DNA from 2 places in the Streptomyces sp. NPDC001890 genome. Region 2 is predicted to be linked to the other one. Evidence: predicted binding sites of a transcription regulator. Region 2 holds the regulator's gene; the other holds the start of a gene.
What was found. The regulator HrcA, encoded in region 2, represses chaperone genes, less so after heat shock. The targets are predictions, from matches to a motif close to TTNGCACTCNGNNNNNCNGAGTGCNAA.

Region 1 (15,951 bases), on a different contig from region 2:
ATCACGGCCAACGCCAATGTCGCCGCCAGTTCAGGAGCCTCGCTGTGAGCCGCAGTCCGAGCAGAACGTCCCTCGCCGTTGTCGGCACCGCCACCGCCCTCGCCCTTCTCACGGCCTGTGGCGGCAGCGGCGACGACGACTCCGCCGCCGGAAGCGACGGCAAGCCCGTCAGCATCACCTTCTGGGGCTGGGCCAAGGGATCCAAGGAGGTCGTTGACGCGTTCAACGCCTCGCACAAGAACATCAAGGTGGTGTACGAGGAGATCCCGTCCGGCAACGCGGGCGGTTACGCCAAGATCTCCAACGCGGTGAAGGCGGGCAACGCCCCCGACCTCGTCTCCATCGAGTACCCGCAGCTTCCGGAGTACGTCAGTCAGGGCGCGCTCCAGGACATCGGCCAGTACTTCACCGAGGACATCCGCAAGAAGCTGCTGCCGCAGGCGGTCGAGCTGACGACGCTCGGCGGCAAGAACTGGGCCGTTCCGTTCGACGCCTCGCCGCAGTCCTTCTACTACCGCAAGGACCTCTTCGAGAAGTACGGCGTCGAGGTCCCCAAGACCTGGGACGAGTTCCGCAAGGCCGCCGAGAAGATCAAGAAGGCCGACAAGAAGGCCCGGATCGGCACCTTCTTCCCCGATGACCCGACCACGTTCCAGGCAATGGCCTGGCAGGCCGGCGCCCAGTGGTACAAGCCCGAGGGCGACACCTGGAAGGTCAGCACCGCCGACGCGGCCACCAACAAGGTCGCCGACTACTGGCAGGGTCTGCTCGACGACGACCTGATCCGCTCCAACGCCTCGTTCAGCCCCGAGTGGACCAACTCCCTCAAGAACGGCGGCACCGTCGGCTACCTCGGCGCCGCCTGGGGCGCGGGTGTCCTCAAGGGCACCCTGCCCGAGCAGAGCGGCAAGTGGGCCGTCGCCCCGATGCCCAGCTGGGACGGCAAGCCCGCCAGCGGCATGCTCGGCGGCTCCACCTTCGCGGTGACCAGGGACAGCAAGAAGGCGAAGGCCGCGGTCGAGTTCGCCACCTGGATGTCGACCACCGAGGAAGGCATCAAGGCCCGCATCGAGTCCGGCACTTCGAGCGCCTTCCCGGCCGCGGCGGCCCTGCGCCCGGTGGCCAAGAAGTCCTTCGACGCCGGGTTCTACGGCGGCGAGGACATCTACCAGGTGTTCGAGGGCGCCGCGACGTCGATCGGCCAGGACTGGAACTGGGGCCCGACGACCGGCACCACGAACACCACCATGAAGGACCAGTTCGGCAAGGTCGCGAGCGGTGGCACCACCATCAAGGACGCCGTGAAGGCCGGGCACGACGCCACGGTCGCCGAGCTGAAGAAGCGCGGTCTGAAGGTCGAGGACGCAGGCTGATGAAGCGCGCCCGGACGACCAGAGCCGCCGCCATCCTGCTGGGGCCCTTCTTCGTACTGTTCACCGTGGCCATGGTGCTGCCGATCGGTTACGCGGTCTGGCTCAGCCTGTTCACCGAGAAGCAGTCCGGCCTGGGCTTCGGCGGCACCGAGACCGTCTTCAGCGGACTCGACAACTACACGGCGGCCCTGGGCGACCGGGCGTTCCGCGAGGGCTTCGGCGTACTCCTCGGATACTGCCTGTTCTACATTCCGCTGCTGCTCGTCGGAGCCCTCGCCCTCGCCCTGCTGCTGGACTCCACGCTGGCCCGTGCCCGCCGGTTCTTCCAGCTCGCGCTCTTCCTGCCGCACGCCGTGCCCGGCATCATCGCCGCGCTGATCTGGGTGTACCTCTACACACCGCAGCTCAGCCCGGTGGTCAGCGCCATGGAGTCCGGCGGGATCGGCTTCGACTTCTTCTCCCCCGAAGGCGCCCTTCCCTCGATCGTCAACATCGCCCTGTGGGAGTGGCTCGGCTACAACATGGTGATCTTCTACGCCGCGTTGCAGGCGATCGACCGCTCCGTGCTCGAAGCGGCGACGGTCGACGGGGCCGGTGCCTGGCGCGTCGCGCTCAGCATCAAGGTTCCGCTGATCCGCGCCTCCGTCGTGATGGTCGCGCTGTTCACGGTCATCGGCTCGCTCCAGCTGTTCACCGAGCCGCTGATCCTCAACAAGGGGACCGGCTCCGCCGTCACCTCCACCTGGACGCCGAACATGTACGCGTACACCGCGGCCTTCGAACGCAACGACTACGGTCTCGCCGCGGCCGCCTCCATCCTGCTGGCGCTCACGGCCGCGCTGCTGTCCTTCGTCGTCACCCGCTTCACCGGCCGGAAGGGCAAGAAAGCATGAACTCCCCAGCCTCCCGCAGCCGCTGGATGTCGAAGACCGCCGTCAACGGCTTTCTCCTGCTCGCCGTCGTCTACATGCTCTTCCCCCTCGTCTGGCTGGTCACCGCCGCCACGAAGGACACCGGCGGCCTGCTCGCGGGCAACGCCTTCTCCTTCGAGGGCTTCAACCTCGGCGAGAACCTGTCGAACCTGGCCTCCTACGGCGACGGCATCTACTTCCGCTGGTACCTCAACAGCCTCCTGTACGCGGGCGGCGGGGCGATCGTCTGCTCGCTGATCTGCGTCGCCGCGGGATACGCCTTCGACAAGTACGAATTCCGGGGCAAGGAGAAGCTGTTCGCCCTGGTGCTGATGGGTGTGCTGGTGCCCACCACGGCGCTCGCCCTGCCGATGTACCTCCTGGCCTCCAAGACCGGCCTGGTCAACACCTACTGGTCGGTGCTGATCCCCGTGCTGGTCAACCCGTTCGGCGTGTATCTCGCCCGGGTGTTCAGCACCGGCTACATACCGAACGAGGCCCTGGAGGCCGCCCGTATCGACGGGGCCGGCGAGCTGCGCGTCTTCTGGTCCATCGGACTGCGCATGGTCATGCCGGGCTTCGTGACGGTCTTCCTCTTCCAGTTCACCGCGATCTGGAACAACTTCTTCCTCCCCCTCGTGATGCTCTCGGACCGCAAGCTCTTCCCGCTGAGCCTCGGTCTGTACTCCTGGAACACCAACACCCACGGCGAGCCGAGCTTCTACCCGCTCGTCGTCACCGGGTCCCTCCTCGCCGTCATCCCCCTGATCGTCGCCTTCGTCTCGCTGCAGCGGCACTGGAAGGCCGGACTGACCGCCGGCAGCGTCAAGTGACCTCACCGCGAGCCCTGAGGAGTACGAGTTCCACCATGCCCCACGCCACTGACAACCGGCCGACGGCCCTGCTCGCGATGGGCCCCGGCATCGCCGACCGTCTCCTCGCCGACCGCCATCGCACCCGGCTGGCCGCCCTCACCCGCACCGACCCGCACTTCGTCGCCCACGACCTGGCCGACCCGACGCCCGAGGCGGCCGCCGCGCTCGCCGAGGCCGAGGTGCTGTTCACCTGCTGGGGCGCGACCCCGCTCACCGCCGGAGTACTGGCGGGCGCGCCCCGGCTGCGGGCCGTCGTGCACGCCGCGGGCTCCGTCAAGCACCACATCACCGACGCCTGCTGGGAACGCGGCATCGCCGTCACGTCGGCGGCCGGGGCCAACGCCCTGCCGGTCGCCGAGTTCACCCTCGCCGCGATCCTGTTCGCCGGCAAGCGGGTGCTGCACTCCGCGGAGCGCTACCGCGGTCTGCGCACCGGGCACGACTGGCTCGCGGAGCTCGACGGGGCCGGCAACTACCGCCGTACCGTCGGCATCGTCGGGGCCTCCCGGATCGGCCGTCGGGTGATCGAGCTGCTGCGCCCCTTCGACCTGGACGTGCTGCTGTACGACCCGTACGTGGACGGCCCGGAGGCGGCCCGGCTCGGCGTACGGCTCACCTCGCTCGACGAGCTGTGCGCGAGCAGCTCCGTCGTCTCGGTGCACGCCCCCCAGCTCCCGGAGACCCACCATCTGATCGGTGCGGCGCAGCTGGCCGCCATGGCGGACGGGACGACGCTGATCAACACGGCGCGGGGTTCGCTGATCGACGAGGACGCGCTGCTGCCCGAGCTGACGGCCGGGCGGCTCCAGGCGGTGCTGGATGTGACGGAGCCCGAACTCCCGCCCGCCGGCTCGCCGTTGTACACCCTGCCGAACGTGCTGCTCACCCCGCACGTCGCGGGTTCGCTGGGCGTCGAACTGCACCGGATGGCCGACCAGGCGCTGGACGAGCTGGAGCGGTTCGCGGCCGGCCTGCCCTTCGCGGACCCGGTGCACTCCGGCAGCCTGAGCCACTCGGCCTGAACGCCCGAAGGCCCCCTGTCCCACCGTCGAGCGGTGGGGCAGGGGGCCTTCTGCTGCCTTCGGTCCTCCGAAGGGCTGCCCGGCCTTCCGAGGGCGAGCCCTCGGTGGCCGGGCGCCGGTGACCAGGCGTCAGTGCGAGTGACCGTGACCGCCGTGGCCGGCCTCGGCCTCTTCCTCGGCCGGCTTCTCGACGACCAGGGTCTCGGTCGTGAGCAGCAGCGACGCGATGGACGCGGCGTTCTCCAGCGCGGAGCGGGTGACCTTGACCGGGTCGATGACGCCGGCCTTCACCAGGTCGCCGTACTCGCCGGTCGCGGCGTTGAAGCCCTGGCCCTTGTCGAGCTCGGAGACCTTCGAGGTGATGACGTAGCCCTCAAGGCCCGCGTTCTCGGCGATCCAGCGCAGCGGCTCGACGGCGGCACGGCGCACGACCGCGACACCGGTGGCCTCGTCGCCGGTCTTGCCGAGGTTGCCCTCCAGCACCTTGACGGCGTGGACGATGGCGGAGCCACCACCGGAGACGATGCCCTCCTCGACCGCGGCGCGGGTCGCGGAGATGGCGTCCTCCAGACGGTGCTTCTTCTCCTTGAGCTCCACCTCGGTGGCGGCACCGACGCGGATCACGCACACGCCGCCGGCCAGCTTCGCGAGGCGCTCCTGGAGCTTCTCGCGGTCCCAGTCGGAGTCGGTGGCGTCGATCTCGGCCTTGATCTGGTTGACCCGGCCCTTGACGTCGCCGGGCTCGCCGCCGCCGTCCACGATCGTGGTGTCGTCCTTGGAGACGGTGACGCGGCGGGCGGTGCCCAGCACGTCCAGACCGGCCTGGTCGAGCTTGAGGCCGACCTCCTCGGCGATGACGGTCGCACCGGTGAGGGTGGCGATGTCGCCGAGCATGGCCTTGCGGCGGTCACCGAAGCCCGGGGCCTTCACCGCGACGGCGTTGAAGGTGCCACGGATCTTGTTGACGACGAGGGTCGACAGCGCCTCGCCCTCGACGTCCTCGGCGATGATCAGCAGCGGCTTGGAGCCACCGGCCTGGATGACCTTCTCCAGCAGCGGGAGCAGCTCCTGGATCGAGCCGATCTTGCCCTGGTGGATCAGGATGTACGGGTCGTCGAGGACGGCCTCCATACGTTCCTGGTCGGTCACCATGTACGGGGACAGGTAGCCCTTGTCGAAGGCCATGCCCTCGGTGAAGTCGAGGTCCAGACCGAAGGTGTTGGACTCCTCGACGGTGATGACACCGTCCTTGCCGACCTTGTCCATCGCGTCCGCGATGAGCTCGCCGACCTGCGGGTCCTGCGCGGAGAGCGCGGCCACGGCGGCGATGTCGGTCTTGTCTTCGATCGGTCGGGCGGTCGCGAGGAGCTCCTCGGACACGGCCTTGACCGCGGCGTCGATGCCCTTCTTCAGGGCGGCCGGGGAAGCACCGGCGGCGACGTTGCGCAGACCCTCGCGGACGAGCGCCTGGGCCAGCACGGTGGCGGTGGTCGTACCGTCACCCGCGACGTCGTTGGTCTTGGTCGCCACCTCCTTCACCAGCTGGGCACCGAGGTTCTCGTACGGGTCGTCGAGCTCGACCTCGCGCGCGATGGTGACACCGTCGTTGGTGATGGTGGGAGCGCCGAACTTCTTGTCGATGACGACGTTGCGGCCCTTGGGGCCGATCGTCACCTTGACCGTGTCGGCAAGCTTGTTGACGCCGCGCTCAAGGGCGCGACGGGCGTCCTCGTCGAACTTCAGGATCTTCGCCATGGGAGCTGAGCTTTCCTCTCGAACGAACTGCGCCCCCGACCACCCGGCTGGTTATTCGCGGGGGCCAGGGGCGCAGAACAGAAGCAAACGTGGGTGAATTACTTCTCGACGATCGCGAGCACGTCGCGGGCCGAGAGGACGAGGTACTCCTCGCCGTTGTACTTCACCTCGGTGCCGCCGTACTTGCTGTACAGCACGACATCGCCGGTCTTGACGTCGAGCGGAAGGCGCTCGCCGTTCTCGAAGCGGCCCGGGCCCACGGCCAGGACGACGCCCTCCTGGGGCTTCTCCTTGGCGGTGTCCGGAATGACCAGGCCGGAGGCCGTGGTCTGCTCGGCGTCGAGCGGCTGGACCACAATGCGGTCCTCGAGCGGCTTGATCGCAACCTTGGTGCTGGCGGTCGACACGATCCGGTCTCCCCCTTCGGAGATCTCACGGGGTAACAGTCTTGGGGTGGCGACCAGGTCGATCCGTCGTCGCGGGTGCCGGACCTGCCAGTCGCACAGTACTGCTGGCACTCTCCAGTGGTGAGTGCCAGCACCGAGACTATGACCGGGATTAGCACTCGGTCAAGCGGAGTGCCAATTCAGACGATCGTGGCGCGGCACCTTCCGGACACCCGGGCACCGACCCGGGCTGTTGTCCGGACAACAGTCCGGACAACATGGTGGCAACGTACGGACGGACCGGACCGTTCCGTACGACCGTGTGGAGATGACCCGCCCTTCTGCGTACCGGCAGTCCGACCCCGCGTCCGGGCGGCGCCCGTACGAATCGCGCGCCGTGAACGGCTGCCTCGATGTGGTGCTCGGGGTGCTGCTGGCTCTCCTGGAGGGGCTGATCTGCGCGGTCGCCACCATCCGGCTCGCCTTCTCGCGGACGGACCCCGACGGTTCGGAGGCGACGGGCCCGCCGCCGATGGACTGGACGCCCGTCCTCGTGTTCGGCTCGATCACCGCGGTGATCTGCCTGATCGCCGTCGTGCTGATCCGGAGCAACTGGCCCTGGGCGGGCGCGCTCCAGGTGCTGGCCGCGCTGGCGCTGTGCGTGGTCACCGTGCAGGTCGGCCACGAGGACTACCGCCGCTCGCACCCGGCGCCCGCGCCCGCCCCCTCGTACGATCCCGGCCGGACCGGCCACCAGTGCCTCAGCGGCGGCGACAGCCGTGAGTGCCGGGACTCCGGCAGCTGACGGCAGGGGATCACGACCGTCGCCCCCGGCCCGCCGTGATCACCGTGCGCGGGCGGGCCCGCCGCGGGCGTCCGCTGCGGGTGATGCACCCTCTGGGCGGCCTTGCGGCCCAGCCGTTCGATCGGATCCACCGACTGGGCGCAGCCGGTGGCGGCCAGGAGCGCACCGGCCGTCAGCAGTCCGGCCAGCAGCCGGTGCGCCTTTCTCATACGTAGTCCTCCAGCCGGGCCACGGCGTACCCCCGGTCCGTGACGGTCTTCATGACCGCCCGGACCAGGTCGGTCATGCTGCCGCCCCATTCACCGCGCCCCCGGAAGTGGGTGAGGATGATGTCGCCCGGGTGCAGGTCCTGGTCCTCCTCGCGCCACTCCATGTGGTCCGGGAACGCCTCGGCGTTCCAGAGGGGCACGGCCCTGATCCCGCAGGACTGCGCGATGCGCAGGGTGTCCCCGTTGTAGTTGCCGTACGGCGGGCGGAAGAGGACGGGCCGCTTGCCGAACTGCTTCTCGATGGTCTCCTGCTGCCGGCAGATCTCGCGTTCCTGCTCGTCGTAGGAGAGTCCGGGCAGATAGGGGTGGTTGAGCGTGTGGTTGTTGAGGGTGACACCCAGCCGCTGGGCCTCGGTGAAGTACCCGTAGTTGTCGCTCACCTCGTAGTCGCTGAGGAAGGCGCTGTACGGGATGTCCAGCTCGTCCATCATCTGCAGCAGCTCGGGGTCCTTCTCGGAGCCGTCGTCCATCGTCAGGAAGACGATCCGATCCTTGGTCGGGACGGTGGTGAAGACCGGCGGCAGCGAGTCGTCGCCGCCCTTCACCTCGAACCCCTCGCGGGTGGTGATGCGCGGCTTCACGGCGGGTGGCGGCGGCGCGATCAGCGGCGTCTCCTCCAGCCCCCACTTCTTGGCGAGCGCCGCCCGCACGGCCGGAGCGAGCTGCGCGTTCTCATGGGCCCCGCCGGGTGCGCGGCCCTGGCCGGGCCGCTGTCCGGGGCCGCCCGGGTGCCCGGCGGCGGGGTTCGAACCGGGGGTCGCGCCGGGGTTCAGTTCCGGATTCGCCCCCGGGTTCCCGGCCAGTGGCCGGTCCCGGTGCTCGATGTCGCCCGCCTGTTCGCCGGCCCCGGAGGCGCAGCCGGAGCCGACCGCGGCGACCAGGAGTGCGGCCAGGACGGCGCAGGCGGGCCGGTGCGCGCCGGAGCCGCGGTCGCGCCCGGACCGGGGCAGGCCCGACTGGCTCCGTTTCATGGTGTTTTTTTCGTTTTGTCGTACAAGTTGCATGGCATCGGACACTGCCAGCACGGGACGGGCCTCCCGGTCCGACACCGCCGCCGGGCCCGCCGGTCTACCCGGCTGGCTCACAATGGGGCGGGTGAACGCTCTCGCCCCGAACGACCCGAACGACCCGAACGACGCCGACGACCCGAATGACGCCGGCGGCCGGTCCGACGCCCCCGACCCCGTCGCCGCCTTCCAGGCCCTGCGCACCCCCGAGGGCACCGCGCTCCTGGACGGGCTGCGGTCGTACGACCCCTCCCAGGAACTCGCCACCGCCACCCGGCTGCGCCGCTCCCACCCGGCCGCCCTGGTCTCGGCGGCGCTGGGCCAGGCGCGGCTGCGGCAGCGGGCGGTGGCGAAGTTCGGCGCCGAGGACGCGTACCGGATGTTCTTCACGCCCAACGGCGTCGAGCAGGCGACCCGTACGTCGGTGGCCACCCATCGCGCGCTGCGGTTCGCCGCGGGCGGGGTGCGCAGCGTCGCCGATCTCTGCTGCGGGATCGGCGGCGACGCGATCGCGCTCGCGCGGGCGGGCATCCGCGTGCTCGCCGTCGACCGCGACCCGCTGACCGCGGAGGTGGCCCGTGCCAACGCCGCCGTGCTGGGCCTGGACGGTCTGATCGAGGTGCGGTGCGCCGATGTCGCGGGCGTCGACACCTCGTCGTACGACGCGGTCTTCGTCGACCCGGCCCGGCGCGGCGGCCGGGGCCGGATCTTCGACCCCGAGGCGTACTCACCGCCGCTCTCCTGGGCGACCGGTGCCGCGCTCGCGGCGCCCAGGGCCGCCCTGAAGATCGCCCCGGGCATCCCGCACGAGGCGATCCCGGCGCAGGCGGAGGCCGAGTGGATCTCGGACGGCGGCGACGTGAAGGAGGCGGTGCTCTGGTTCGGCGAGGGCTTCGCGGCCGGTTCGTACCGCGCCACCGTGCTCCCGGCCGGGGCCGGCCTGTGGTCCGCGGCCCCGCTGCCCGCCCCGCCGGTCGGCCCGGTGGGCCGCTATCTGTACGAGCCGGACGGCGCCGTCATCCGCGCCCATCTGGTCGCCGACCTCGTCGAGCGGTGCGAGGGCCGGCTGCTCGACGAGACGATCGCGTACATCACGAGCGACGAGTTGTACGATTCCCCGTACACCTCCGGGTACGAGATCACCGACCAGCTCCCGTTCAACATGAAGAAGCTGAAGGCGCTGCTGCGGGAGCGGAAGGTGGGCGTGCTGACCGTGAAGAAGCGCGGCTCCGCGGTCGAACCGGAGGAGCTGCGCCGCAGGATGAAGCTGCAGGGGCCCGGGTCCGCGACGGTCTTCCTGACCCGGGTGGCCGGAGCACCGACGATGCTGATCGGCCACCCGCTGACCCGCCCGGCCTGACCGTCCCGGTCCGGCCCGGCGGCCGTCAGTCGAGGTCGGTCAGGTCCTCGGCGTACACCTGTGAAAGCGGCTGAGGACCCACGTACTGCTGGCAGTTGCACTGTCCGGACTCGAAGCGGACCGGCTTCCTGGCCTCGTCCCAGGCCGTCGGCACCTCGACCCGCTCATGGCACTTGCCCTGCTTGTCGTGCTTGGCGAGATGGTGGGTGCAACCGCAGACCGGCTCCGGCGGCCTGTTCGCGGTTTCGAGCGCCAGCCGCTCCTGCTTGGCGGCGTCGAGGAGTTCCAGCTTGCGGTCGTGCCGGTTGCGCAGCGCCGTACGGACGTTGTCGACGGCCCATCCGAAACCGCCCGTCCAGAAGATGATGAGCACCCACCAGTACCACTCCATGTCGCCCTCCCCCGGCGTGACCCATGTGTCCCGTCAGGATAGGTGCGCGGTCAGCGGTGGGCGCCGCCCCCGACGGAGATCAGCGGCTGCGGGGCGGGCGCCCCGGCCAGTACCCGCCGCACCCAGCGCCGGTGGGCGGACGCCTTGACGAGGCCGATGAGTCCGACGAGCCAGCTGATCAGCCCGAGCCCCATGACCAGGGCGACCATGCTGTAGGTGGATCTGCCCGGGGCGGCGGTCGCCGGGACCACGAAGCACGTGACCGCCCCCACCCCGCACAGCACGGCGGACATCAGCATCCAGGCGGTGCCGGCGCCCGGCATCCGCAGCGCCGCGTCACGTGCCGGATCGCGGTCCAACCCGCCCCAGGCGTCGAGCAGTCGGCGGATCCTGAGGTCCCGGCGCAGGCCGATGACGACGAGGACGGCCGCGGGCACCATGCAGCAGACGCCCATGGCGGCGATGATCACACCGATCCCGGCACTGATGACGTCGTACGACTCCTCGAAGGTGACGAGCGCCGTGCCCACCAGGAGCCAGCCGAGCGCGCAGAGCGCACCCCACAGCCACAGCATCGCCAGCCGCCCCGGCGACACATGGGCCCTCACCAGCGCCCCGAGCACCGCGGCCCGGTCGGCGAGCAGCGCCTCCCGGTCGGGCCAGGAGCGTATTTCCACGGGCGGCGGCGGTGGCGGCAACGGTGCGCGACGAGACATGGGCATGACCCTACCGACCACGCCCGCGGGCCGGTCCGGGTCTTGCCCAGGTGTTGCTCACGCGTTGCGCAACGCCTCGATGTCCAGCTTCCGCATGCCCATCATCGCCTTCATGGCCCGCTCGGCCTTGTCGGGGTCCGGGTCGGACAGCGCCTCCTCGAACCCGCGGGGCACGAGCTGCCAGGACAGGCCGTACCTGTCCTTGAGCCAGCCGCACTGCCCCTCCTCGCCATCGGCGGTGAACTCGGCCCACAGGGTGTCCACCTCTTCCTGCGTGGCGCAGTCCACGGAGAGCGAGATCGCCTCGGTGAAGGGGAACTGCGGGCCGCCGTTGAGCGCGACGTACTCCTGGCCGGCCAGGCGGAACTGAACGGTCATCACCGATCCCGTCCGCCCCGGCGCGGCGTCGTTGTAGTACGTCGTCCTGAGCACCTCGGAATCGCCGCCGAAGACGGACACGTAGTAGTTCGCGGCTTCCTCGGCCTGGGTGTCGAACCACAGGAAGGTGGTGATCTTCTGCATGGTCTGCTCCTGTCGGGTGGTGCGGGAGGCTGTACAGGGCAGACCCGTGCGCCGGCCGGAACTCATCGGCCGTCGCGGGCCGGATGCTGCGCGCGCTCCAGGAGCATCGCCCGTTCCCGTTCGTTGCGGGCCAGTCCGGCCGCCCGTACGAACTCCGCCCGCGCCTCGTCCGTACGCCCCGTCCTGGCCAGCAGGTCCCCGCGCACGCTGGGCAGCAGGTGGTAGTCCCGGAGCGCCGGGTCGTCGGTCAGGGCGTCGACCAGGGCGAGTCCGGCGGCCGGACCCCGCGCCATCGAGACGGCCACGGCCCGGTTCAGCTCGACGACCGGGGACGGCGCGATCGCGGCGAGGCGGTCGTAGAGCGCGGCGATGGTGGTCCAGTCGGTGTCCTGGTACGTCACGGCGCGCGCGTGGCAGGCGGCAATCGCGGCCTGCACGGTGTACGGGCCGAGCCCGGCCCCCTGGCCGGTCGCCGCCACGGCCCGCTCCAGGGCCGCGATCCCGCGCCGGATCAGCAGGCGGTCCCAGCGGGCCCGGTTCTGGTCGGCGAGCAGCACCGGCGCACCGTCCGGACCGGTTCTGGCGACGGTGCGCGAGGCCTGGAGCTCCAGCAGCGCCGCCAGTCCGTGGACCTCGGGCTCCCGCTCCATCAGGCCGGCGAGCACCCGGGACAGCCGCAGCGCGTCCTCGCAGAGCGCCGGGCGCAGCCAGTCGTCGCCCGCGGTCGCCGCGTAACCCTCGTTGAAGATCAGGTAGATGACTTCGAGCACGGAGCCCAGGCGGGCGGCGCGCTCCGGGCCGTACGGCACCTCGAAGGGGATGCCCGAGCGGCCCAGGGTCCGTTTCGCCCGGACGATGCGCTGGGCGACGGTCGGTTCGGGGGCCAGGAACGCGCGGGCGATCTCCTCGGTGGTGAGTCCGCCCAGCAGCCGCAGGGTGAGGGCGATCCGGGCCTCGGTGGAGAGCACCGGGTGGCAGGCGGTGAAGATCAGCCGGAGCAGGTCGTCGTCGATGTCGTCGGCATCGGCCGGCTCGGGCGGCGGCACGTCCTCCAGGGACCGCCCCACCTCGGCGAGCTTGCGCGCGTAGGTCTCCTTGCGCCGTACGAGGTCGATCGCGCGGTGTCTGGCGGTGGCCATGAGCCAGGCGCCCGGCCGGTCCGGGACACCTGACTCCGGCCACTGCTCCAGTGCGGCCACCAGGGCGTCCTGCGCGAGTTCCTCGGCGATGCCGACGTCCCGCACGATGCGGGTGACACCTGCGATGATCCGCGCCGACTCGATCCTGAAGACCGCTTCGACCGCTTCGGCCGCCGGCTCCGGGCTTGCTGCCGTCATGATCACTCATCACAGCAGCCGTTCCGGGGCGGGGCAAGCAGGCCGGTCGGGCAGGTCTCAGGCGCCCGGGGTGGTCTCGTCGATCTGGCGGACCTCGGAGGTCACGGTCCAGTTCTCCGGATGGGTCCGCAGGAACCGCCGGGTCCACTCCAGGGCCTCCTCCTTGTCCTTGGTCTGGAGGATGGCGTAGCCGCCGACGACTTCCTTGGTCTCGGTGAAGGGCCCGTCGGTGTGGGTGAGCTTCCCGCCGGACCAGGTGACCCTGGTCCCCTGGGAGGTCGGCGTGAGCCCGGCCGTCTCCAGCATGACTCCGGCCTTGGTGATCTCCTCGAACAGCGCGCCCATGCGGGCCTCGAACCCGGGGTCCGGGTCCTCGAAGGGGAGGCTCTGCTCGTCGATGCGGATCAGTGACATGAAGCGCGGCATGGTGACTCCTGGGTCGGAAGGGCGGGGGCTCTCCCCGCCTCTCACCTTTGCGTCGAACGGGACCCGGCCGGATCGACAGCTCCCGGGAAATTCTTCTGAGAATCTTCCGGCCCGGCCACCGGAGCCGTCTCGGAAGCCGTGTCGGGAGCCGTGTCGGGGGCCGCGTCCGGGGCCGTCCCGGAAGCGCTCTGCGGGGCCCTTGCCGGCGCCTTCGGGAGCAGCACCAGGGCCACCAGGGCCGCGACCACGAGCAGCCCGGCACAGACCCAGAACGCCGCCGCGTACCCGGCCGCCAGGTCGGCCGGGCGGTGTCCGTCGCCGGTGACCCGGGCGGCGACGGTGACCAGGACCGCGAGCCCCAGCGAGCCGCCCACCTGGCGGGCGCTGTTCAGCAGCCCGGAGGCCATGCCCGTCTCGTCGGGCGCCACATCGGTCGTGGCCGCCGTGCCGAGCGGTACGAAGCACATCCCGACGCCGATGCTGCAGACCAGTGACGGGCCGAGGATCGAGAGCAGGAAGCCGCCGTCGGCCCGCGCGGTCGCCGCGTATCCGGCGAGGCCGAGCGCGGCCAGCAGGGCGCCGAGCGCCAGCAGCCGTCCGGCGCCGAGCGCCGCGACCGTACGGGTGGCGACGACCGAGCCGACGACGACGCCCGCCGGGAACGGCAGGAAGGCGACACCGGCGGCGGTCGGCCCGTAGTCGAGCACCTGCTGCATGTAGAGCGAGGCGAAGTAGAACGCGGCGAACTGCCCGGAGCTCAGCAGCAGGCAGATGAGATTCGCGCCCAGGACCGGCCGCTCGGTCAGCAGCCCGGGACGGAGCAGCGGGGAGCGGGTGCGCAGCTCGACGGCGACGAACGCGGTCAGCAGCAGCGCGGCGGCGCCGAGCGTGCCCAGCGTCCGGGGCGAGCCCCAGGAGTCGGTCGAGGTGCGCACCAGCCCGAGGACGAGCAGCGTCGTACCCGTGGTGGCCAGCAGCGCCCCCAGCACGTCGAGCCGGGCGCCGGTCCTGGCCCGTTCGCCCCGCAGCCCGGCACGCACGGCCCCCACCAGCGCGAAGCCCACGATCGGCACGTTCACCAGCATCACCGCGCGCCAGCCCGCGGCGTCGGTGAGCACCCCGCCCGCGAGGACGCCGACCGCGCCGCCCGCCGCGCCCGACATGCCCCACAGCCCCAGGGCGCGGGAGCGGGCGGGCCCGGCCGGGAAGGCCAGGGCGATCAGCGCGAAGGCGACCGGGGCGAGTGCCGCGGCGCCGACGCCCTGCAGCGCCCGCGCGGCGATCAGCGTGCCGGGCGACCGGGCGAACCCGCCGGCCAGGCTCGCCGCGCCGAACAGCACCAGGCCCGCCATCAGGACCCGGCGGCTGCCGAGCAGATCGCCGAGCCGCCCGCCGAGCATCAGCAGCCCGCCGAAGGCCAGCGCGTAGGCGTTCACCACCCAGAGCAGCCCCTGGGGCGTGAAGCCGAGATCGCCGCGCATGTCCGGCAGCGCCACGTTCACCACCGACATGTCCAGCGCCACCATGAACTGCACGGCGAGAGCCACCACCAGCAGCCAACGCGTGTGCCGTGACCGTTCGTCCACAACTCGCCCCTTCCTTCGCGATCATCCGGTCCGATCATTACTATACGCGTATAGAAATTAATCACCAGGGTCCCCGAAAGGCGTGGGGACAGCGGGACGGGAGACAATGCCCGGGTGTCAGGGACAGAGAAGAAGCGGGCGCCGGGGAGCAACCGGGCCCCCGCGAAACGATCCGTGGGACGGCCGCGCAGGCTCGACCCGGACGCGATGGTCGCCACCGCGCGCCGCATCATCGAGGAAGAGGGCGTGGACGCCCTGAGCATGCGGCGGGTGGCGAAGGAGCTCGGCTCCACACCGATGGCGCTCTACCACTACGTGCAGGACAAGGACGAGCTGCTGATGCTCACCCTGTCGGGCACCGCGGCCGCCTTCCCCCGCCCCGAGCTGCCCGAGGACCCGCGCGAGCGGCTGCTGGCCGTGGCCGTGCACATGCACGGCATCCTGGAGCGGATCCCGTGGGTGCTGGACATCCTGGCGCTGGGCGAGCTGACCGACAAGAACGCGCTGTGGATGGTCGAGGAGATCATCGACTCGGCGCTCGCCTGCGGCCTCTCCCCCGCCCAGGCGGTACGCGCGTACCGGACGATCTGGAGCTACGTCTACGGCGACCTGATATTCCGCCGGGCCGCCGAACGCCGCGCGCAGACCCCGCCGAGCAGGCGCTACTTCCCCGAGATGGTCACGGAACAGGACGCGGCGACGCTGCCCCGGCTCGCCGCGATCAAGGACGACTGGCGCGCGTACGCCGCCGACTACGACGTGGCGGACGAGCTCGACGCGATCATCCGGGGACTGATACCCCGGGACGCCGCTTCCGGCTGAGAGCCTGTCGGGTGGCCTTCGATCGGATAGCGGACGTGGTCTGGTGCGTGCGATTCCAAGGCGCCGGGATGTCCTCGGGTGGGGTCTCCCCTGCTCGTTGAGAGCTTGGGGAAGGAGCTACCAGGACATTTCGGCAACGCGGGAAGCGTGCGTGCCAGGGCGTGGCCGCCCGATCAGAGGTCACCCGACAGGCGCTGAGGGCAGGTCACCCGGTGGCGACCCCGGCGTCCCCCAGCGACTCGAAACGCCAGCGGTGCACCGGGCGGGCGATCAACTCGGCGTCCGGTTCCGGGAGTTCGGGCAGCTCGTCGCCGTACACCCCCTCCCACCAGGTGATGACCAGGACCCGGTCCTGCGGGGCGCGCAGCAGCTCGCGGCGGAGCGGCTC
Region 2 (15,951 bases):
GTGCCAGCCGGGGACGGTGTGCGACATGGACAGGTCGATGCCCTCGCCCTGCTCCAGGGCATCCCAGCAGTACTCCCCGTAGTGGTCGTCGCCGAACGCGGCGGCCAGTGAGGTGTGCAGCCCGAGTCTCGCCAGGGCGGTCGCCATGTTGGCGACCCCGCCGGGGCTGGAGCCCATGCCGCGTGCCCAGGACTCGGTGCCGCGCACCGGGGCGCTGTCGAGGCCGGTGAAGATGATGTCGAGGAAGACCGTGCCGGTGAGGAAGACGTCGCAGGCCGGGTCCTGCGGGGCGCGCAGCCCGTCCAGTGGGTCGATACCTGGGATGCCCGCTGGAACGTCCGCTGGGATGTCCCCTGGGATGTCTGTACTCACCTTGCACTCCCCGGTCGTGGCAGATCCGGCCAGTGTGCCCGATTTCACCGCCGCATCCGGAGGGCACGCGCCCTCCGGTCGCGAAGGCCCCGTTCCGACACCTCGCACAGGGGCCCCGACCTGCATAAACATGCGCTGCTACCCGGACCTCCGGAAGGCAAACGCATATGTGACCCAGATCACACTGGGGTGGCTTTCGGTCGACTGGGCGCAGTTGATACAAATTGGCCCGCGAGCCCCGTCGGTGACGGTTACCGAAGAGTGGCCCGAATTCCCCGTATTTCCCGCATTGCCCTCCCCTGCCTTCTCTGCCGTCCCAGGCATGTCTTCAGGAACGCCCATGTCCTCGCGCCCTCGCGCCGCGTGGCCCCTGGTCGCCGTGTTCACCGCCGGTTACCTCGCCGCCTATCTGCTCCCCACCATCGTCGGGCGGCTCTCCGTCTATCTCGGTCTCAGTACGGCGCAGGCCGGCCTGGTCGGCAGTGCCCTGCTGCTGAGTTCGGCGACCGCCGGGTTCACGCTGGCGGGCCGGGTCGAGACGTACGGGCCGCGGCGGCCGGCCCGGATCGGGCTGGTGCTGGCCGTGGTGGGATACGGCTGCGCCGCCCTGGCCGGGTCGGTGCCGCTGGTGGTCATGGGTGCGATGATCGGCGGCTTCGGCTCCGGTACGGCGACCGCGGTGGCCGCCGCGGGCATCGCCGCCCAGCGCGATCCGCACCGGACCTCGTCGCTCGGGCTGCTGAGCGTCTCCGCGACGGCGGGCGCCCTCTATCTGACGATCCCGCACCTCGGCGGCGGCCACCGGCTGCCGTTCGCCTCGATCGCCCTGGTCGCCCTGCTCGTCTGGCCCGCCACCACGCGGCTCGGCGGCGTCACGCCCACGGGACCGGCCGCCCCGGTGGCCGGCCGGCTGCCGCACCGCCGTTCCGGTCTGGTGCTCGCGGGCGGCATGCTCGTCTGGTCGATGGCGCAGAACGCGCTGTGGGGCGTCAGCAGCCGGATCGGGGTGTCCCAGGTCGGGCTCTCCGAGGTCACCATCGGCGCGGTGTTCGCCGCCGCGCTCGGTGCGGGTCTGCTCGGGGTGATGGGCGCCGGGATGCTGGGCGCCCGGCTCGGCCGGGCGGTGCCGATCGGCATGGGCACCGTGATCATCGCGGCGAGCATCGTGCTCAGCTCCTCGGCCGGGAACCTGGGCCAGTTCGCGACCGGCGAGATCCTCTGGAACACGGTCTACCCCGTGGTCCTGTCGTACCTGATCGGCCTGGCCGCCTCCCTGGACGTACGCGGCCGCTGGGCGGTCCTCGCGGGCTCCGCCTCGTCCGTCGGGGTGGCCTGCGGGCCGGTCCTGGGCAGTGTGCTGTCCGAGCAGGCCGGGTACCCGGTCATGGGCCTGATCCTGGGCGCCGTCACGCTCCTGGTCGCGGCCCCGGTCACGGCCGTCGCCCTGCACACCGGTGGCCGTCCGCTGGTGCCGGGATCGGTGCGCCGCAGGGGCGGTGCCCCGGCCGCGCTGCTCGCCGTCACCACCGGAGCGGTGCCGGGCGCCGTGCCCAAACTGGGCGCGCCCGAGCAGGCCGTCACGGAGATCAGCCTGCCGGTGCGCCGCAGGCGCCCGGTCCGGGCCGCGTTCCGGACGGCAGGCCCGGCGGGCGGGGCCGGTCAGTCGAACGCGTACGCCTCGACCTCGGACAGATAGCGCGCCCTGCGCTCCTCGTCGTGGTCGAGGAAGGCCGCCTCGAAGGAGTTGCGGGCCAGGGTGCGCAGCCGCTCCTGGTCCAGGCCGAGCGCCTCGCGGACGGCGTGGAAGGTGTCCCCCACGTATCCGCCGAAGTAGGCGGGGTCGTCGGAGTTCACCGTGCAGAGCAGCCCGGCGTCCATCATGGCCCGCAGCGGGTGCTCCTCCAGGGTGTCGATGGCGCGCAGCCGTACGTTGGACAGCGGGCAGAGGGTGAGCGGCACCCGGTCCGCGACCAGCCGCTCCACCAGCTCCGGGTCCTCCATGCAGCGCAGCCCGTGATCGATGCGCTCGACCCCGAGGACGTCCAGCGCCTCCCGGATGTACTCGGGCGGGCCCTCCTCGCCGGCGTGGGCGACCCTGCGCAGCCCGAGCGCCGCGGCCGCCTCGTACACCTCGCGGAACTTGACCGGCGGGTGGCCGACCTCCGCCGAGTCCAGGCCGACCGCGCTGATCCGGTGCAGATACGGCTTCGCCGCCTCCAGGGTCTCCATCGCCGACTCGGCGGACTCGTCGCGCAGGAAGCACATGATCAGCCGGGTGGAGATGCCGTGCCGCTCCTCGCTGCGGTCCAGCGCCCGGCCGAGCCCCTCGACGACGGTGCCGATCGGGACGCCCCGGGCGGTGTGCGCCTGCGGGTCGAAGAAGATCTCCGCGTGCCGGACGCCCTGGGCGGCGGCGCGGGCGAGGTACGCGTCGGCGAGCTCCTCGAAGTCCTGCTCGGTCCGGAGCACCGCCATCAGCGCGTAGTACAGGTCGAGGAAGCTCTGCAGGTCGTCGAAGAGGTAGGCGGTGCGCAGCTCTTCGGTGTCCGCGTACGGCAGCTCCACATCGTTGCGCGCGGCGAGCGCGAAGGCCAGCTCGGGTTCGAGGGTGCCTTCGATGTGGAGGTGGAGTTCGGCTTTGGGGAGGGGCACGGGTCTTTCACGCTCACAGACGGTGGTGCTGATGTGTTCCGGCGGTGCTTCAGAGGTGCCGGCTGGGCACGGGGACGCGGTCGAGGTCCCGGGCGACGGTCAGTTCGCCCTCGAACCCCGCGGCGCGGGCCTGGTTCTCGAAGGCGGCCGGGTCGTCGTACCGCTGCGAGAAGTGTGTCAGCACGAGGTGCCGCACGCCCGCGTCCCGGGCCACCCGGGCCGCCTGGCCGGCGGTCAGATGCCCGTGGTCGGTGGCGAGCCGTTCGTCCTCGTCGAGGAAGGTCGACTCGATGACCAGCAGGTCGCAGCCCTCTGCGAGCACCTGCACGCCGTCGCAGAGCCTCGTGTCCATGATGAACGCGAACCGCTGGCCGCGCCTGCGCTCGGAGACGTCGTCGAGCGTGACGCCGCCGATGGCGCCCTCGCGCTGCATCCGGCCGACGTCCGGCCCCTTGATGCCGTGCTCGGCCAGTTTCGCGGGCAGCATGCGCCGCCCGTCGGGCTCGACGAGCCGGTAGCCGTACGACTCGACGGGGTGCGAGAGCAGGTGGGTGCTGAGCGTGTACGTGTCGGTGGTGGCGAGCACCCCGTCGGCGGTGACCGGGGCCTCGGTCAGCTCGACGGACTCGCGGTAGGCGGTGGCGTACCGCAGCCGCTCGAAGAAGTGCTGCCCGCTCGCCGGGTAGTGCGCGGTGACCGGGTGCGGGACCTGGTCGAGGTTGATCCGCTGGATCACCCCGGCCAGGCCCAGCGAGTGGTCGCCGTGGAAGTGCGTGACACAGATCCGGTCGATGTCGTGCGCGGCGACACCGGCCCGCAGCATCTGGCGCTGGGTGCCCTCACCGGGGTCGAAGAGGATGCCCTCGCCGTCCCAGCGCAGCAGATAGCCGTTGTGGTTGCGGTGTCTGGTCGGGACCTGGCTGGCGGTGCCGAGGACCACGAGTTCGCGTACGGACACGGTGTGCGACCGGCCTCTCTAGCCGGGGGGCCACTGCAGTCCGCGGCCGCCCAGGACGTGGGCGTGCGCGTGGAAGACGGTCTGGCCGGCGCCGGAGCCGGTGTTGAAGACGACCCGGTAACCGGTGTCCACGATCTTCTCGTCGGCGGCCACCTGCCCGGCCTCGCGCAGTATGTCGGCAGCGATGTCCGGCTCGGCGGCGGCGAGCGCGGCGGCGTCGGGGTGGTGGACGCGGGGGATGACGAGCACGTGGGTGGGGGCCTGCGGGTTGATGTCCCGGAAGGCGACGGTGGTCTCGGTCTCGCGGACGATGGTGGCCGGGATCTCACCCGAGACGATCTTGCAGAACAGGCAGTCGGGCTGCGGTTCTCCCGCCATGGGGTGACTCCTCGCTGGGTGGTGGTGATCGTTGTACGGCATGGTATCGGGCCGGCGGTCCAGCCCCTCCGGAGCCCGGAAACCAGCCCCTTCGGCGATCGAGGAGCGGGTTCCGGGGGCGGCGCCCCCGGTCACGGGAAGGGGCGGGCAGGGGCGACGAACCCGCCGCAGACGTACCCCCGCCCGCACCCCCGCCCCGCACCCCCTACGCCTCCGGCAGCTCCGGCGCCCGCTTCGCCGGCGTCCCGGCCAGCGACTCCAGCGCGATCCGGATCGCCTCGTCCAACTGCGGATCCCGCCCCGCCGCATGGTCCTGCGGTGTCACCACGACCTCGACGTCGGGATCGACCCCGTAGTTCTCCACGCCCCAGCCGTACCCCTCGAACCAGAACGCGAACTTGGGCTGAGTGACCAGAGTCCCGTCCACCAGGCGGTACTTGCTGTCGATGCCGACCACGCCGCCCCAGGTCCGGGTGCCGACGACCGGTCCGATGCGCAGCGCCTTGATCGCGGCGTTCACGATGTCGCCGTCGGAGCCGGAGAACTCGTTGGCCACGGCGACCACGGGACCGCGCGGCGCGTCCAGCGGGTAGCTGGACGGCTGCTTGCCGCGCGGCAGGTCCCAGCCGACGATGCGGCGGGCGAGCTTCTCCACGATCAGCTGCGAGGTGTGGCCGCCGCGGTTCTCCCGTACGTCCACGACCAGCCCCTCGCGGGCCACCTCGACCCGCAGGTCCCGGTGGAGCTGCGCCCAGCCCGAGCCGGCCATGTCGGGGACGTGGAGGTAGCCGAGGCGGCCGCCGGAGCGCTCGTGCACATAGGCCCGCCGGCCGGCGACCCAGTCGTGGTAGCGCAGCGCCTCCTCGTCGGCGATCGGTACGACGACGACATGGCGGGCGTTGCCGCCGTCCACCGGCGAGACGGTCAGCTCGACCGGCTTGTCCGCCGAGCCGGTGAGCAGCGGTCCGGGCCCGGTCACCGGGTCGACCGGGCGGCCGTCGACGGCGATGATCGTGTCCCCGGCGCGTACCGCCACGCCGGGCGCGGCGAGCGGGGAACGGGCCTCCGGGTCGGAGGTCTCGGACGGCAGGACCCGGTCGATCCGCCAACTGCCTTCATCCGTACGGGAGATGTCGGCACCGAGCAGCCCCTGCCGGGTCGATTCGTCGCCCCAGCCGCCGGACGGCCGCACATAGGCGTGCGAGGTGCCGAGCTCCCCCTGCACCTCCCAGAGCAGGTCCATCAGGTCGTCGTGGGTGGCGACCCGCTCCAGCACCGGGCGGTAGCGGTCCAGGACCCCGTCCCAGTCGAGGCCGCCCATGTCGGGGCGCCAGTAGTTGTCCCGCATGATGCGCCCGGCCTCGTCGTACATCTGGCGCCATTCGGCGGCCGGTTCGAGGGTGCGGCGGATCCGGGAGAGGTCGACGGTGACGCCGCCGTCGCTGCCGCCGTCGTCGTCATCGGCGGCGACCCGGCTGTCGGACGGTACGACGCGCAGCTTGCCCCGGGTCTGCATGGCCACCCGCTTGCCGTCCCCGCTGACCGCGAAGTCCCTGACTCCGGAGGCCAGTTCCTCGCAGCGCAGCTTCTCCAGGTCGTACCGCTCCAGGACCGTCTCGGGCCGCCGGGCGTCGGGGGTGGGTCCGCTGGTGTCGAGCACCCCGGTCACCGGATGGTTCAGCCACAGCAGCCCGTCCTTCGCGGCGCGCAGCGTGGAGTAGCTGGCGGCCTCGACGGGCAGCGGCACGATCCGGTCGGCGAGTCCTTCGAGGTCGATCCGGGTGACGGGGAGCGCGGTCGGGTTGTCCTGGTCGCCCTCGCCGCTGCTCTTCTCGGTCGGGCGGCCGTGGCGCTGCGGCCCGAACGGGGAGGGCGTGGTGGCGGCGAGCGTCAGCAGGTGCGGGCGGCAGGCGCCGATGAACGCCAGGTCGAAGACATGGGTGTCGTAGACCGGGTCGAAGGAGCGCTCGGAGAGGAAGGCCAGGTGCTTGCCGTCGCCGGTGAACGCGGGGGCGAAGTCCCTGAAGCGCAGCGGGGTGGCCTCGGTGACCGAGAGATCGGCGAGGTGGGCGAGCTTGAGCTGGCTGAGCGGATCGGGCCCGGGGTGGGACCAGGCGAGCCAGGAGGAGTCGGGCGAGAAGACGAGGCCGGAGGCTTCGCCGTGCTCGCTGCGGTCCACCTCGTGGACCTCGCCGCTCTCCCGCTCGACGATCAGGATCCGCCCGTCGTGCGCGGCGACGGCGAACCGGCTGCCGTCGGGGGCCGGGGCCAGATCGAGGACCCGGCCGATCCGGCCCGCGGCGAGGCGGCGCGGTACGGCGCCGGGGGCGGTTCCGGTGGCGGGTGCGCACTCCAGGGCGTCCTCGCCCTCGGCGTCGGTGACCCAGACGACGTGCTGGTCGCCGTCGGCCTGGAAGGCATGGGGCAGTCTGGCGCGTACGCCCGGTTCGACGGAGAGCGCGCGGGCCGGGCCCCCGCTGTGGGTGACCCAGTGGACGGCGCCGCGCGTCCCGACGGCGCTGCCGCGGCCGGTGCGGTCCGGGGACGCGGAGTCGAGATGGCTGCCGGCGTGCACGGGGTGCGGCTGGAGGTCGGCGCGCTGGCCGCCGAGCCGGACGTCGATCCGGCGGGGCCCGTCGCCCTCCAGGTCGTCCAGCAGCCAGAGTTCACCGGCCGAGGCGTAGACGACGCGGGTTCCGTCGGTGGACGCGTGGCGGGCGTAGAAGCCCTCGATGCCGGTGTGCCGGCGCAGATCGGAGCCGTCGGGGAGCGAGGAGTAGAGCGCGCCGACGCCTTCGTGGTCGGAGAGGAAGGCGACGCGCTCTCCCACCCACATCGGGCATTCGATGTTCCCGTCGAGGTCGGCGTGGAGCCGTACGAACTCCGCCGGACCGTCCGCCGGGGACTCCCGCTCGATCCACAGCTTGCCCGCCGTGCCGCCCCGGTAGCGCTTCCAGGCGACGGCCTCCCGCCCCATGGTGACCGAGAGCAGCAGGACCCGGCCGCCGGGCCCGTACGCGAGTGAGCCGACCGGCCCGTACGGCAGGGTCCGGGCGGGTCCGCCGTCGACCGGCAGGGCCCTGGCCCAGGTGCGCCGGAACGAGGCCTGACCCTGGGCGCTGACGACCAGCACCTCGCCCTCGGGCGTCCAGCCGTGCACGGCGGTCCGGGCGTCGCCCCAGTGGGTGAGCCGCCGGGAGGGGCCGCCGTCGGCCGGTGCGATGTGCACCTCGGGGGCCCCGTCCCTGGTGGACGTCCAGGCGACCCAGTTGCCGTCGGGTGATATCCGGGGGCCGGCGACCGGCCGGTTGTCGGCACAGACGCGCCAGGCTCGGCCGCCGTCCAGCGGCGCCAGCCAGACATCGTCCTCGGCGGTGAAGGCGATCGAATCGCCCTGGACATGGGGGTATCGGAGGTAGGCAGACTGCGTCACACCGGTCACCCTAGGTCGCGGTAACGCTCCGCGTAAGCGGGTTGGCCGGAGTTCGACGGGCCGCCGCGGGGCGGGCCGGTTCACTTGCCCATGGGTGTCTCGGTCACCGTCACCGTGACGGTGACCACCGGCCGGACGCCCTGGCCGCCGCCGGCCGGCTGCGGATCCACCACGGCGGCCGACGGGACGGCGTCGCAGTTGCCGAGCACATCCGCCCGAAAAACGGCCTTCCCGCCGGTCTTCGCGGTCAGGTCCCCGCGCACGCAGCGCCCGCCGAGCTCCTGGGTCACCTTGCCGGTGAGGCTGATGGGCTCGCCCTGCCCGGTCTTGCCGGTGCAGTCGACGTCCGCGATCCGGCGCGCGGACGCGGAGGGCCGCACGCCCCCGGCCAGGTCCCCGTCGACACCGGCGGTGCAGTTCAGCCACTGCACGTCGACCCCGTTGCGTTCCAGTGCGCCGGTGCCGACCTGGTCGGTGGTCACGGCGATGGACGCGGAGTTCAGCCCGCCCTGGGGGTCACAGGCGGCGGCTCCCGCGACCGCCGCGACCACGAGTGCGGACGCGGCCAGAAAGCGCCGTTCTCTTCCCTGACCCCATGCCCTTGATGTCCCCATACGGGCAGCTTCCCACCGTTCGCTCGCGAAGCGGTAGACGGCTTGCGGCCAAAACCGTAAGCGGCTCCGGCGCACGCGACGGGGCGCGCGACAGGCTCACAACGGGGCGTACTCCGGCCTCACGACGGTGCGCGCGCCGGGCTCGCAACGCGGCGCGCACCTGCCTCGCAGCGCGGCACGCGTCGGCCTGAGAGCGCGGCGCGCGCCGGCCTCACGACCAGCGGCCGGTGCGCCCCAGCAGCAGCGCGGTCGCCGCCGTGCCCGCCGTTGAGGTGCGCAGCACGCTCGCGCCGAGCCGGCAGGTCCGGGCGCCCGCCGCGGCGAAGGCCGCCAGCTCCTGCGGCGACACCCCGCCCTCGGGGCCCACGACGAGCACGATCTCGCCCTGTTCGGGGAGCGGGACCGTGGCCAGCGGTTCGCTGTCGTGCTCCCGGTCCTCGTGCAGGACGGCGGCGAAGTCCGCCGCGGCCAGCAGCGCGGCGACCTGCTTGGTCGTCATCGCGTCGGCCACCTCGGGGAAGCGCACCCGGCGGGACTGCTTGCCCGCCTCCCGGGCGGTGTTGCGCCATTTCGCGAGGGACTTGAGGCCGCGGTCGCCCTTCCACTGCGTGATGCAGCGCGACGCCTGCCAGGGCACGATCGTGTCGGCCCCGGTCTCCGTCATCGTCTCCACGGCGACCTCGCCCCGGTCGCCCTTGGGCAGGGCCTGGACGACGGTGATGCGGGGAGCGGGCCGGGGCTCCTCCCGGATCCCGGTCAGACCGGTGAGGACGAGCCGGTCCTTGCCCTCGGCGGCCAGGACGACGCCTTCAGTCCACCGGCCGCGCCCGTCGGTGAGTACGACGTCCTCCCCGGCGTGCAGCCGCTTGACCGACACGGCGTGCCGGCCCTCGGGCCCCTCCAGGACGAACTCGGGCCCGCCGGGGACCTGTTCGACGACGAAGACCGGTGCGGTCACTGCGTACTCCTTGTGCTCACTGCCGTCCGTGCGGCGTCCAGTTCTTCGGCGAGCAGCCTGACCAGCCGGCCGGCCGGCAGCTCGCGTGCCATCCGGTGTCCCTGCCCCGCCCACAGGGCCATGCCCTGCGCGTCCCCGGCCTTCGCCGCCGCCGTGCGCAACCCGGCGGTCAGATAGTGGATCTGCGGGTAGGCGGCGGGGGCGTACGGGCCGTGCTCGCGCATGAACCGGTTGACCAGGCCGCGGGCCGGGCGGCCGGAGAACGCCCGGGTCAGGGCGGTCCGTACGAACAGCGGGTTGGTCAGGGCCTGCTTGTGCAGCGGGCTCGCCCCGGACTCGGGGCAGATGAGGAACGCCGTGCCGAGCTGCGCCGCCTCCGCGCCCGCGGCGAGCACCGCGGCGATCTGGGAGCCGCGCATCAGCCCGCCGGTGGCGACGATCGGTATCTGCACGGTCTCGCGGACCTGGGACACCAGCGAGAGCAGCCCGATTCCGGCGCCGTCGGTCTGCGGGTCGTCGCGGTGGGTGGACTGGTGGCCGCCCGCCTCGACGCCCTGGACGCAGACCGCGTCGGCGCCCGCCCACTGGGCGGCCTGGGCCTCCTCGGGCGTGGTGACCGTCACGACGGTGTACGTGCCGACGCCCGCGAACGCGTCGAGGGTGTCGCGGGTCGGGCAGCCGAAGGTGAACGAGACGACCGGGACCGGGTCCTCCAGGAGGATGGCGAGTTTGGCGTCGTAGTTGTCGTCTCCGCCGGAGTCCGGATCACCGAGCGGGGTCTCGTACCAGGCGGCCTCGCCCGCGAGCTGGTGCCGGTACACCTCGACGGCGCTCGGGTCGGCGAGCGCCGGCTGCGGCATGAAGACATTGACGCCGAAGGGCTGACCGGTCAGCCCGCGCAGCTGCTTGATCTCGTTGTACATGCCGTCCGCCGTCTTGTACCCGGCGGCGAGGAAACCGAGCCCGCCCGCCGCGCAGACGGCGGCGACGAGCTGCGGACAGGATGCACCCCCCGCCATCGGGGCCTGCACGATCGGATACCGGCAGAGATCGGTCAACGCGGATGACATGACCGCATCGTGTCACGTCCCGCGCGGCGCGGGGCGCGCGGGACGGGGTCCGCTTTGCGCTGAACGCCGGACAAGATCCGTACGCGAACTCCGGACGGGTTCGTACGCGAACGCCTGGCAGGCTCGTCCGCGGACGCCGACCGGCCCGCACGCACGCGGACGCCGGCTCGACGTCGACGCCGAGCCCCTGTCCGACTGGGACAGGCCCGCACGCACGCGGACGCCGGACAGGCCCGCCGAGGGCGGGTCCGTCCGGCGTCCGGAAACGGTGTGCGGGGCCGGGTCGGCCGCCGTCGGCCGGTCAGCGGCCGTTGAAGGCGTCCTTCAGCCGGGAGAACAGCCCCTGCTGGCCGGGCTGGAACTGGCCGGTGGGCCGCTCCTCGCCGCGCATCTTCGCCAGGTCGCGCAGCAGCCGCTCCTGCTCCGGGTCCAGCTTCGTCGGGGTCATCACCTCGACGTGCACGATCAGGTCGCCGCGCCCGCCGCCCCGCAGATGCGTGATGCCTCGGCCGTGCAGCGGCACCGACTGGCCGGACTGGGTGCCCGGCCGGATGTCGACCTCCTCCAGGCCGTCGAGCGTCTCCAGCGGCACCTTGGTGCCGAGCGCGCCCGCCGTCATGGGGATGGTGACCGTGCAGTGCAGGTCGTCGCCGCGGCGCTGGAACACCGAGTGCGAGAGCTCGTGGATCTCCACGTACAGGTCTCCGGCCGGGCCGCCGCCGGGGCCGACCTCGCCCTCGCCCGCGAGCTGGATGCGGGTGCCGTTGTCGACACCGGCGGGGATCTTCACGGTGAGCGTGCGCCGCGAGCGGATGCGGCCGTCGCCGGCGCACTCCGGGCACGGGGTCGGCACGACCGTGCCGAAGCCCTGGCACTGCGGGCAGGGCCGCGAGGTCATGACCTGGCCGAGGAAGGACCGGGTGACCTGGGAGACCTCGCCGCGACCGCGGCACATGTCACAGGTCTGGGCGGAGGTACCGGGTGCGGCGCCCTCCCCGCTGCAGGTCGTACAGACGACGGCCGTGTCGACCTGGATGTCCTTGGTGGTGCCGAACGCTGCCTCGGCGAGATCGATCTCCAGACGGATCATCGCGTCCTGGCCGCGCCGGGTGCGCGAACGGGGCCCGCGCTGCGACGACGTACCGAAGAACGCGTCCATGATGTCGGAGAAGTTGCCGAAGCCACCCTGTCCGAATCCGCCCGCGCCACCGCCGCCGGAGGCGGACAGCGGGTCGCCGCCGAGGTCGTAGACCTGCTTCTTCTGCGGGTCCGACAACACCTCGTAGGCGGCGTTGATCTCCTTGAACCGCTCCTGGGTCTTCGGATCGGGGTTCACATCCGGGTGCAGCTCGCGGGCGAGCCGCCGGAATGCCTTCTTGATCTCGTCCTGAGATGCGTCGCGGCGCACGCCGAGTACGGCGTAGTAGTCCGTGGCCACTTACGACTCCGCCAGGATCTGTCCGACGTAACGTGCCACTGCGCGTACCGCTCCCATCGTTCCGGGGTAGTCCATGCGGGTCGGTCCGACCACGCCGAGTTTGGCGACTGCCTCGTCGCCCGAACCGTAGCCGACCGCGACGACGGACGTGGAGTTGAGCCCCTCGTGGGCGTTCTCGTGCCCGATACGTACGGTCATGCCCGAGTCCTTGGCCTCGCCGAGCAGCTTCAGTAGCACGACCTGCTCCTCCAGTGCCTCCAGCACCGGCCGGATCATCACCGGGAAGTCGTGCCCGAAGCGGGTGAGGTTGGAGGTGCCGCCGATCATCAGCCGCTCCTCCGTCTCCTCGACGAGGGTTTCGAGCAGGGTGGAGAGCACCGTGGACACGGTTCCCCGGTCCTCGCTCTCGAAGGATTCCGGCAGGTCCTGCACCAGCTGCGGGACGTCCGCGAAGCGGCGTCCGACGACCCGGCTGTTGAGCCGGGCCCGCAGATCGGCGAGAGAGGTCTCGCCGAACGGGGCGGGGCAGTCGATCATGCGCTGTTCGACCCGGCCGGTGTCCGTGATGAGCACGAGCATCAGCCGGGCGGGGGCCAGCGAGAGCAGTTCCACGTGCCGCACCGTCGAGCGGGTCAGCGAGGGGTACTGCACGATGGCGACCTGCCGGGTCAGCTGCGCGAGCAGCCGTACGGTGCGGCCCACGACGTCGTCGAGGTCGACCGCGCCGTCGAGGAAATTGTGGATGGCGCGACGTTCCGGCGTCGAGAGGGGCTTGACCCCCGCGAGCTTGTCGACGAAGAGCCGGTAGCCCTTGTCCGTCGGGATGCGTCCCGCGCTGGTGTGGGGCTGGGCGATGAAGCCCTCGTCCTCCAGCACCGCCATGTCGTTGCGGACGGTCGCCGGGGAGACCCCCAGCTTGTGCCGCTCGGTGAGCGCCTTGGAGCCGACGGGCTCCTCCGTGCCGACATAGTCCTGGACGATGGCGCGGAGCACTTCGAGTCTGCGTTCGCTGAGCATCGCGCACACCTCCAGCTGTGTTTCCTCGTTGGTTCTCGGGTCGTTCCTGTTTCTCTGCCCAGGAATCCGCCTGGCACTCTGTCAACGCGAGTGCCAGCAACCCCCCGGCCAGTGTACGGCGGCCGAGTGGGGACCTAGCAAGGGCGACCGACCACGCTACCTCGCGACCTCGCAGGTGGTTTGCGGATAGCGTCACGGTATGGATGCCTCTTGGGAAGAGTTCGGCTGGGAACGACTCGGCCACGGAGTGGGCCGCAGGCGCCTTCCCGGGTGGGACGCGACGGTCGCGCTGGTGGCCGGAACGGACTCGGTGCTGCTCTTCGACACCGGATCGACGCTCCGTGAGGGCGCCGAGGTGCGGGCCCAGGCGCAGGCCCTGCTCGGCCGGAGGGTGACGCATATCGCACTCAGCCATCCCCATTTCGACCATGTGCTGGGCACCGCCGCGTTCTCCGGCGCCCAGGTGTACGGAGCGGTCGGCATGACCGGGCTGCTGAAGCACGGGAAGGACGAGCTGCACACCTCGGCCGTGCGCCACGGGGTCGAGGAGCACGACGCGGCGGAGGCCGCCGACGCGCTGGTCGCGCCGCAGCACGAGGTGTGCGGCGAGTGGACGCTCGATCTGGGCGGCGGACGTGAGGTGCTGCTGGCCGACGTGGGCCCCGCGCACAGCGGCCACGACCTGGTGGTGGTCGTCCCCGGCTCCCCCGCGATCGTGCTCTGCGGCGACCTGGTCGAGGAGTCCGGCGAACCGCAGGCGGGCCGGGACGCCTTCCCCGCCCGCTGGCCGGCCTCCCTGGACCGGCTGCTGGCGCTGGGCGGCGAGGACGCGGTGTACGTGCCGGGGCACGGGGCGGTGGTGGACGCGGCGTTCGTACGCGACCAGCGCGAACAACTGGCCATGCGCTTCGGCGTGTCGTGACCCCCGGGCCCGGCTCGTCCTATCGTCGTCCGATGCGCAGCTACCAGCCGGACCTGACCCCGCCGTGGAAGAGGTCCGCCCCCGTTCCCGAGGTCCCCGCCGAAGCCGATCTGGTCGTGGAGGAGGTCGCCACCGGATTCTGCGGTGCGGTGATCCGCTGCGAGAAGACGGCCCAGGGCCCGACGGTGACCCTGGAGGACCGCTTCGGCAAGCACCGGGTGTTCCCGATGGAACCGCGCGGCTTCCTGCTGGAGGGCCGGGTCGTCACCCTCGTACGCCCCTCGGCCGCCGCTCCGGTGCGCCCCGCGCGCACGGCCTCGGGTTCGGTCGCGGTGCCCGGCGCGCGCGCCCGGGTCGCGCGGGCGGGCCGGATCTATGTGGAGGGCCGGCACGACGCGGAGCTGGTCGAGCGGGTCTGGGGCGACGACCTGCGGATCGAGGGCGTGGTCGTCGAGTACCTGGAGGGCATCGACGACCTTCCCGCCGTCGTACGCGAGTTCTCCCCCGGCCCGGACGCCAGGCTGGGCGTCCTGGTCGACCACCTGGTCCCCGGCTCCAAGGAGTCCCGGATCGCCGACCAGGTCACGGACGGGAACGTGCTGGTGGTCGGCCACCCCTACATCGACGTGTGGGAGGCGGTGAAGCCGTCCTCCGTGGGCATCACGGCCTGGCCGGTGGTCCCTCGCGGCCAGGACTGGAAGACGGGCGTGTGCCGTGCGCTCGGCTGGCCGGAGAACACCGGCGCGGCCTGGCAGCACATCCTGTCCAGGGTCCACTCGTACCGCGACCTGGAGCCGTCCCTGCTGGGCTCGGTGGAGCACTTGATCGACTTCGTGACGGAGCACCCGCACTCAAGCCCCTCCGGCGTTTGAGGAGCGGGGGTCCGGGGGCAGGGCCCCCGGTCACGGGGAGGGGCGGGCAGGGGAACAAGCCCCGCGCAGCGGCCCACCCCCACACCTCCGCGCCGCCCACCTTCAGTCCACCAGATCCCGCACCACCGCATCCGCCAGCAACCGCCCCCGCAAGGTCAGCACCGCCCGCCCCTCCCCATACGGCCCGGACTCCAGCAGCCCATCCGCCAACGCCCGGCGAGAAGCCGCCAGACCGGCCGGGGCCAGGATGTCGAGCGGGCACCCGTCCTGGAGCCGGAGCTCCAGGAGGATCCGCTCGACCCGCCGGTCCTCCGCGGAGAGGATCTCGCGCCCGGCCCCCGGCGACCGTCCCTCGGCCAGCGCCTGCGCGTACGCGCCCGGGTGCTTCACGTTCCACCAGCGCACCCCGCCGACGTGGCTGTGCGCCCCGGGCCCGGCGCCCCACCAGTCGGCCCCTCGCCAGTACAGCTCGTTGTGCAGGCAGCGGCCCTCGGGCGTGCGGGCCCAGTTCGACACCTCGTACCAGGAGAAGCCCGCCGCGGCCATCGCCTCGTCCGCGATCAGGTACCGGTCGGCGTGGGCGTCGTCGTCGGTCATCGGGATCTCGCCGCGCCGGATCCGGCGGGCCAGCTGAGTGCCCTCCTCGACGATCAGCGCGTACGCCGACACATGGTCCGGCCCCGCACCGATCGCCGCGTCCAGCGAGGCCCGCCAGTCGTCGTCGGACTCCCCCGGCGTGCCGTAGATCAGGTCGAGGTTGACGTGCTCGAAGCCCGCCTCCCGGGCCTCGGCGACACAGGCCTCGGGCCGCCCCGGCGTATGCGTGCGGTCCAGGATCTTCAGCACGTGCTGCCGGGCGCTCTGCATCCCGAAGGAGATCCGGTTGAAGCCGCCCTCCCGCAGTTCGGCGAGGTACGCCGGGGAGACGGACTCCGGATTGGCCTCGGTGGTGATCTCCGCGTCGTCCGCGAGCCCGAACTCCTCGCGGATCGCCCCCAGCATCCGGACCAGGTCCGCGGCGGCCAGCAGGGTCGGGGTGCCGCCGCCGACGAAGACCGTGCGGACCGGGCGCGGATCGTCGCCGAGGACCTTGCGGGCCTGGCGGACCTCGCCGATCAGATGCTCGGCGTAATTGTCCCTGGAGGCCAGCGCGCCGCCGGAGCCGCGCAGCTCGGTCGCGGTGTAGGTGTTGAAGTCGCAGTAGCCGCAGCGGGTCGCGCAGTACGGCACGTGCAGGTAGAAGCCGAGCGGCCGGTCGGCGGCGCCT

Region 1: the regulator HrcA is predicted to act here: its motif matches at 6,495-6,521, upstream of groES (co-chaperone GroES).

What each region holds. Positions count from the first base shown of each region.
Region 1 covers NZ_JBIATE010000002.1:230,621-246,571, reverse strand. The annotation lists gene ACFYY1_RS07285 (ABC transporter substrate-binding protein) at 45-1,373, shown strand; gene ACFYY1_RS07280 (carbohydrate ABC transporter permease) at 1,373-2,266, shown strand; gene ACFYY1_RS07275 (carbohydrate ABC transporter permease) at 2,263-3,117, shown strand; gene ACFYY1_RS07270 (hydroxyacid dehydrogenase) at 3,153-4,181, shown strand; gene groL (chaperonin GroEL) at 4,311-5,936, opposite strand; gene groES (co-chaperone GroES) at 6,035-6,343, opposite strand; gene ACFYY1_RS07255 (DUF6234 family protein) at 6,651-7,127, shown strand; gene ACFYY1_RS07250 (polysaccharide deacetylase family protein) at 7,333-8,400, opposite strand; gene ACFYY1_RS07245 (methyltransferase domain-containing protein) at 8,483-9,763, shown strand; gene ACFYY1_RS07240 (hypothetical protein) at 9,789-10,154, opposite strand; gene ACFYY1_RS07235 (hypothetical protein) at 10,205-10,870, opposite strand; gene ACFYY1_RS07230 (VOC family protein) at 10,928-11,392, opposite strand; gene ACFYY1_RS07225 (RNA polymerase sigma factor) at 11,455-12,729, opposite strand; gene ACFYY1_RS07220 (YciI family protein) at 12,787-13,155, opposite strand; gene ACFYY1_RS07215 (MFS transporter) at 13,197-14,681, opposite strand; gene ACFYY1_RS07210 (TetR/AcrR family transcriptional regulator) at 14,856-15,563, shown strand; gene ACFYY1_RS07205 (hypothetical protein) at 15,769-15,951, opposite strand, start outside.
Region 2 covers NZ_JBIATE010000001.1:514,473-530,423, reverse strand. The annotation lists gene ACFYY1_RS02245 (carbohydrate kinase family protein) at 1-498, opposite strand, end outside; gene ACFYY1_RS02240 (MFS transporter) at 713-2,068, shown strand; gene ACFYY1_RS02235 (adenosine deaminase) at 2,032-3,024, opposite strand; gene ACFYY1_RS02230 (ribonuclease Z) at 3,074-3,982, opposite strand; gene ACFYY1_RS02225 (histidine triad nucleotide-binding protein) at 4,001-4,360, opposite strand; gene ACFYY1_RS02220 (S41 family peptidase) at 4,566-7,793, opposite strand; gene ACFYY1_RS02215 (hypothetical protein) at 7,874-8,407, opposite strand; gene ACFYY1_RS02210 (16S rRNA (uracil(1498)-N(3))-methyltransferase) at 8,619-9,365, opposite strand; gene ACFYY1_RS02205 (nitronate monooxygenase) at 9,362-10,435, opposite strand; gene dnaJ (molecular chaperone DnaJ) at 10,737-11,873, opposite strand; gene hrcA (heat-inducible transcriptional repressor HrcA) at 11,874-12,890, opposite strand; gene ACFYY1_RS02190 (MBL fold metallo-hydrolase) at 13,090-13,812, shown strand; gene ACFYY1_RS02185 (DUF3097 domain-containing protein) at 13,845-14,684, shown strand; gene hemW (radical SAM family heme chaperone HemW) at 14,787-15,951, opposite strand, start outside.